Linked DNA regions of Sulfurisphaera tokodaii str. 7. The protein of the gene in region 1 interacts with the protein of each later gene in a pairwise test. Links are inferred from orthologs where the notes say so. Each region holds a gene or a part of one and is shown in the gene's direction. Other genes may lie near its edges.

What was found.
Region 2: the proteins of STK_RS02280 (region 1) and STK_RS05180 interact in binary tests that used the Methanocaldococcus jannaschii proteins (3 or more experiments, as listed by UniProt). The link is inferred for Sulfurisphaera tokodaii str. 7 from one-to-one orthologs.

The regions. Positions count from the first base shown.
Region 1 is NC_003106.2:413,588-416,790, forward strand. What follows is about bases 234-3,097. They hold STK_RS02280 (RNA-guided pseudouridylation complex pseudouridine synthase subunit Cbf5), read left to right. Parts: upstream 234-1,227; coding sequence 1,228-1,968; downstream 1,969-3,097. Other genes in these bases: STK_RS02265 (DEAD/DEAH box helicase), read left to right, coding at 234-589; STK_RS02270 (50S ribosomal protein L14e), read left to right, coding at 632-922; STK_RS02275 (tRNA pseudouridine synthase A), read left to right, coding at 924-1,178; STK_RS02285 (class I SAM-dependent methyltransferase), read left to right, coding at 1,961-2,515; STK_RS02295 (glycosyltransferase), read right to left, coding at 2,779-3,097. Outside these bases: more of STK_RS02265, read left to right, coding at 1-233; more of STK_RS02295, read right to left, coding at 3,098-3,203. UniProt on the Methanocaldococcus jannaschii protein: Could be responsible for synthesis of pseudouridine from uracil-55 in the psi GC loop of transfer RNAs.
Region 2 is NC_003106.2:914,925-918,191, reverse strand. The notes cover bases 85-3,012. They hold STK_RS05180 (RNA-protein complex protein Nop10), read left to right. Parts: upstream 85-1,427; coding sequence 1,428-1,598; downstream 1,599-3,012. Other genes in these bases: STK_RS05175 (STT3 domain-containing protein), read right to left, coding at 1,595-3,012; STK_RS05185 (translation initiation factor IF-2 subunit alpha), read left to right, coding at 640-1,431; STK_RS05190 (30S ribosomal protein S27e), read left to right, coding at 437-637; STK_RS05195 (50S ribosomal protein L44e), read left to right, coding at 153-440; STK_RS05200 (hypothetical protein), read left to right, coding at 85-156. Outside these bases: more of STK_RS05200, read left to right, coding at 1-84; more of STK_RS05175, read right to left, coding at 3,013-3,267. UniProt on the Methanocaldococcus jannaschii protein: Involved in ribosome biogenesis; more specifically in 18S rRNA pseudouridylation and in cleavage of pre-rRNA.

The DNA.
Region 1 (3,203 bases):
AGAAGAGGCAGTTAAGGAGCTTATTGTTAAGAACTATGATTTAAGTATCTTATCAAACGAACTAAGAAAAGTAAGCTGGAAAATATTAGAAGTACCCAGTTTTTCACCTCTAGCTAAAGAATTTTTAGATAAACTTTTAGTTTTCCGTTCTAGTGAAGATAAACCAATTATGCTAGAGGTTTATAAGAGAAAATTATTATCAAAAGAGGTAAAACTTATCTGTATGGTTTGTGGATGGAATAGCAATTTTAATGTGAGTCAGGTCCCTCCTAGATGTCCAAAATGTGGTTCTGTATTTTTGACAGTTGTTGATTTGCAAGATAATGAAAGTATTCAAATAGTTAAAAAAGCAATAAAAGGTGAAAAATTAAGTAAAAAAGAACTAAAAAAACTAGAGGAATTGAAGAGAATTTCATCGTTTTATTCTTACTATAATAAATATGTAGCAATAGGTCTTTCTGCTCCTGGAGTAGGTGTTACTAATATTAGTAAAGCGTTAGAAAAATTGAGAGAAGGAGAAGATAAGTATTATGAAGCGCTTTTAGATCTAGAGAGAAGGTTTATAAGGACTCGAAAATACTGGCACTAAGTTTAAATTTTTATGAATACGTTTTTTCATTAGGTAGTAGGTATGCCTGCGATAGAAATAGGAAGAATATGTGTAAAAACAAGAGGAAGAGAAGCAGGTAAAAAATGTGTTATTGTAGACATAATAGATGAAAATTTTGTCCTAGTAACTGGTCCTAAAGATGTTAATAAAGTTAAAAGAAGAAGAGTAAATATACTTCATTTAGAACCTACAGATAAAAAGATAGATATAAATAAGGGAGCAAGTGATGATGAAGTTAAGAAAAAATTAGAAGAAGCGGGTCTTATAGAATTTATGAAACAAGATGTTAAGCCAAAAATTCCTGTGATTTAATATGGAAATATATGATTTTATTTATAAAATAGATTCTTTTTGTAATTATAGTAATAACTGGAATATTATACAAGATTCCTATACTAATGAAAAATATGGTTACTTTGCTGATAAAAGACCCATAGAAGTTTTAATAAAAAACTCAATTATTAACGCTGATAAACCACCTGGACCTACAAGTCATGAAGTAGCTTATTGGATAAAACAAATGTTTAAGGTTTCAAAGGCTGGTCATGGGGGGACCCTAGAGCCTTGAGGGTTAAACCCTCAGGCGGGGAGACCCTAAAGTAACTGGAGTATTACCAATTGGGTTAGAAAATGCAACAAAACTAATGTCATATATTAGTTCTTCTGGGAAAGAATATGTATGCTTAATGCAAGTACATTGTGATTTTAATATAGATGAACTTAAACAAATAATTTCAAAATTTATAGGTATAATATATCAGAAACCACCCGTAAGATCCTCAGTGAAGAGAAGAACAAGAAAAAAGAAAATTTATGATATAGAGATACTTGATACGGATAAGAGATTTATTTTACTTAGGATATCCTCTGATCCTGGCACATATATGAGAAAATTATGTCATGATATTGGAGTAATATTAGGTTGCGGTGCACATATGAGAGAACTAAGGAGAATTAGATCTGGGATATTTACAGAGAAAAACTTAGTTACATTACAAGAGATTTCAGAAGCTCTTTATATGTGGAAAAACTGTAAAGATGAGAGTGATTTAAGAAAAATATTATTACCTATGGAATATGCTACTTGTGGTATGCCTAAAATATTAATTGATGATAATGCTGTTGATGCCATATCTTATGGTGCAATGCTTACAGCACCTGGAATAGTAGCTTATCAAAGGTTTAGGGTAAAGGATACTGTAGCGATATTAACACTAAAAGGAGAGCTAGTAGCTATAGGTGAAGCTGATGTAGATTCTCAAAAATTAGTAGATATGAAAAAAGGAATAGTAGTTAAGCCTAAAAGAGTTCTTATGCCTCGTGATATATATCCTAGATCGTGGAAGAAACATGGATGAATTTGTTGTTAATGATGTAGTAAATGGTATACCTTTATCATTGATAAGTAGTTATGGTGTTTTTTCTAAAAAGAAATTAGACCTTGGTACAAGAATGTTACTTGAAAATATAGTCCTCCCTGAGGAAGGAGTTGTAGCAGATATTGGTTGCGGCTACGGACCAATAGGGATTTATATTGCCTTAAAGAATCCCAATCTCAAAATTTATATGATAGATATTGATAAAAAGGCTGTTTATTTGGCTGAAAAAAATGTTAAGAGATATAAATTAGAAAATAGAGTTATAGTAATAAGAAATAATATATTAGAAAATCTTGATATACAATTAAATGGAGCATACTCAAATCCTCCTCTTAAGGCCGGTAAAGAATTTATTGAAAAGTTAGCTCAGCAAAGTTATGAGAGACTTTTACATAATGGTGTTTTAGAGGTAGTTGTGTACAAAGGAGAAAAGAATGTACTAGATATATTTGGAAAGTATTTTAATGAAGTTAAAATAATAAAAAGAGCAAAAGGTTACTCAATCATTTTAGCGGTTAAAAATTAATAGTATTAAATCATATAATTAAATTGCCGGGGTGCCCGAGTGGACTAAGGGGCTGGCCTTGAGAGCTTCAGGTTAGCCAGTGGGGATCTCCCCGCGCGGGTTCAAATCCCGCCCCCGGCGTCGTATAATATATTATTTTGAGGATAAGTCCTTATTAGTAGTTAGCTATTATATCATGTAGTAGTGAATTTTATACTCCTCTTTTATAATTTAAAGTTCCTTAATTCATAAAATCATACTTCTACTTTTCATTTACTGCATCGCTATGTTGGAGTTTGTTGACTGCCTGTTAAGCTTGCAACCATTAAATAATCTCTTAATTCTCTTGTTATAAGGAAGTTCTTTCTGACATGTTCTTTTCCATTTTTTCCAAGTCTCTCTCTTATGTTCGTATTTCTCAACAAATATAATGTATAATGGGCAGCTTCTTCTGGAGTAGTTACTAGGTAGCCAGTCACATTATTGATTACTTGTAAGGGTATACCACCTGTATTACCTCCGATTACTGGTTTTTCTTTCCATAAAGCTTCACTTACTGTTAAACCAAATCCTTCCTTTATTGACTTTTGCATAACAATGGTAGCTCCTCTCTGAAAGGCATTAATTTCTAGATCACTATTTGGAGGTAACATTAAGAGTTTAATATCCTTATCACTACCAGCTGCTTGAACGGTTTCATTATACACTA
Region 2 (3,267 bases), 500 kb from region 1 along the record:
TATTTTAATCTAGAAGACAAGATATTATGTTATGTCAATGTTAAATTTTCTATGAAAAATAAGACTCTTCATCCGGGTGACTTAATTTTATTGCCTTTAAGACAAGTTTTAGCTTTAATAACCTTAAACTATATTACTCCATTAGAAGTAGAATGAAAGTTCCCAAAGTTATAACTACATATTGCCCTAAATGCAAAACTCACACTGAACATTCTGTATCCTTATATAAAGGAGGTAAGAGAAGAACACTCTCAGAAGGACAAAGAAGATATGACAGAAAGAATATAGGTTATGGAAGCAAAAGAAAACCAGAGCAAAAAAGATTCGCTAAAACAACAAAGAAACAAACACTAGTATTAAAATGTCAAAAATGTGGATATACTATAATGAGAGAAGGATTAAGAATGAAGAAGATTGAACTAGTTGAGGTGGTTAAATGAAGGCAAAATTCAAAGTTTTAATTCCAGAACCTAAAAGCAAATTTATTAGAATAAAATGCCCTAACTGCGGAAATGAACAAACAGTGTTTAGCCACGCAACTTTTCCAGTGAGATGCTTATCTTGTGGCACACAACTTGTATATCCTAGGGGCGGTAAGGCTAAAATAGTCGGTGAAACAGTTAGAATACTAGGTTAAAAATGATTTATAATAAAAACCCTATTCCAACTGAAGGAGAAATTTTAATTGCAACTGTAAAACAAATTTTTGATTATGGTAGCTATGTAACTCTAGATGAATATGGAAATCTTCAAGCCTTCTTACCTTGGAGCGAAATTAGTAGTAGATGGGTAAAGAACATTCGAGATGTGATAAAAGAAGGTAGAAAGATAGTTGTGAAAGTAATTAGAGTGGATAAAAGAAAAGGAACTATAGATGTATCTTTGAAAAAAGTTACAGAAGATGAAAAAAGAAAGAAAATGTCACAGTGGAAGAAAATACAAAAAGTTGATAAAATTCTAGAGATAGTTTCTCAGAAAATAAATAAGACAGAAAAGGAAGGATGGGAACAAGTAGCATGGAAACTTGAAGACAAATACGGCGATGCTTACGATGCATTAGTTAAGGCAGTTAAAGAGGGAGACTCCATACTTAAAAATGCTGGTGTTCCCGAAGTCTGGATTAAACCTCTAATGGAAGAAATTGGGAAACATATAGAAGAAAAAAGAGTTAAAAAAAGTGAAATAGTTACTCTAAGAAGCAGTGACCCAGCTGGAATTGAAAAAATAAGAAAAGTCTTAGGAGCAGCAGTCGAAATAGCTGAAAATGCTGATGTTGACATTAAAATTTACACTATTGGTGCTCCTAGATATAGGATAGATATCATAGGCACAGATCCGAAGCTTCTCTCTAAAGTAATGACCGAAATATTAGATAATATAAGAGAAATAAGTAAAGAGGAAAAAGTAGAATTTAATGTGGTAAGAAAATGAAATGGAAAATAAAAAAATGCCCTAAGGATTGCACATACACTTTAAAAGATATATGCCCTATTTGTGGTACTCCTACAATTATTCCCCATCCAGCTAGATTTTCTCCGGTAGACAAATATGTAAAATATAGAATAGAAATAAAAAAAGGGATAAAATTAAATTGTTAAGTATTTATTGTAGTCCCATTTTCTTGAATTATTAAGGGTAGAATAACATTTGGTTCTACAAACTGATAAACTACAACAATAATATATACTATTGCTTCCCCGCCTACTGCAGGCTCAGCAGTAACTGGATAAAGTGAAATATATACTGGTCTAAAGTAGGGTAAAACCACATTTGGCAAAATACCACTAGGATTAATTAAAGTAGCATTACCACCAAGTGCTGAAGATAACTGACTTAATGATATTGAAAATGGAGCCTGAACCGGACCTTGATTTAATGCTTGAACTCCTTCAATAAACATGTTAACTATCAATGAATTATATGCTTTGGGCGTCCAAGCCATTGGCAATGAGTTAGCAACTATTGAAGCTAATTGAGTTTGTCCCGCCTCGGCTAAAGTTGTTGCGGTTTCATTAACATAAGTGAAATTAACATAACTATACATGTTATAACCAGCTATAATTGTCATTGCACCCATTGCCTTAGCAATATCGCCCAAACTTGTAGTATAACCTATAAATTCTCCGGGAAAGTTTGTTGGATAACCGATAAACCATACTGATTGCCCAGAACTTGAAATGTATTGGGTTACAGCATCGTAAGCTACTATATATACTGGAATAGTATAGTTAGGACTTCCGTAAGGATACAAATGAAAATCGCTCTCTAAAACATTAACAGCAAAACTCTCATTGTTTAGAAACATTTCCGCCATAAGCTTAATTTGAGTACCATTAAGCGTATTATTTTCATCAATAACACTCCGATTACCCACTACTTCAATCCAATATCCATAATCCCACCAACTTAGTATAAAGGCGTTCTTAGGTGTATTATGATTTATCCAATCTAATGCTGATATCCATGCATAATTAGTAGTTAAAAATGAGGTTGCCGCATTATAAATAGCTGTAGGTTCATAACTAATTTCCATTGATATCCCAGCATCAGCTAATAGAGATACACCAATAATTCCTAGCATGATTAATGGTGCTATTCTTATACCCCTAGACTTACTTTCTGCAAATCTATTTGCAATCTCAGCAACACCTAAACCAGCTAATGCTGCAACAATATATGCGGTATAATTAAACAAATATGGTTGCTCTGAAGTTCCATAAATACTTGCAACGCCTAAAATTAAGAGCCATAAACCAGGTAATTGAGCCCTTCTAGTAATTACGAAGTACATTCCTATTATAGAAAGAAATAATGATATTCCGAAATCTTGAATCATTGCTGTTACAGGTTGAGGAATATATTCAGCTACTGTCCTATCTATAGGTACTGAGAACTGGTAGAATGGATTAACTATTGCATAATATCTTGATGGTATTGGAGATTTTCCTAAAGCGGCTAAACCTAAAATTCCTAATGCTAGAATAAATACTATTGCAGCACCAATTAGTATGTTCTTTGAGTCTAATATTTCTTTAGGAATAATTTGTCTAATGTAAAGCTCTATATAGAGGAATAATGGAATTACAAGGAGTGACAAACCGTGAGCTAACCCTGACATGAAACCAATATTATTCGGAGCCAATGACGTAAGAAAAGCTGAAGTAACAGCCAATATAGTTAAGGTCTTTGCAGTAATCTCATCATTTTTATTAAGCAACACTAAGAGGAAGGCAGAAATTGCGAGACTTAAGTCAATATAAGTATACC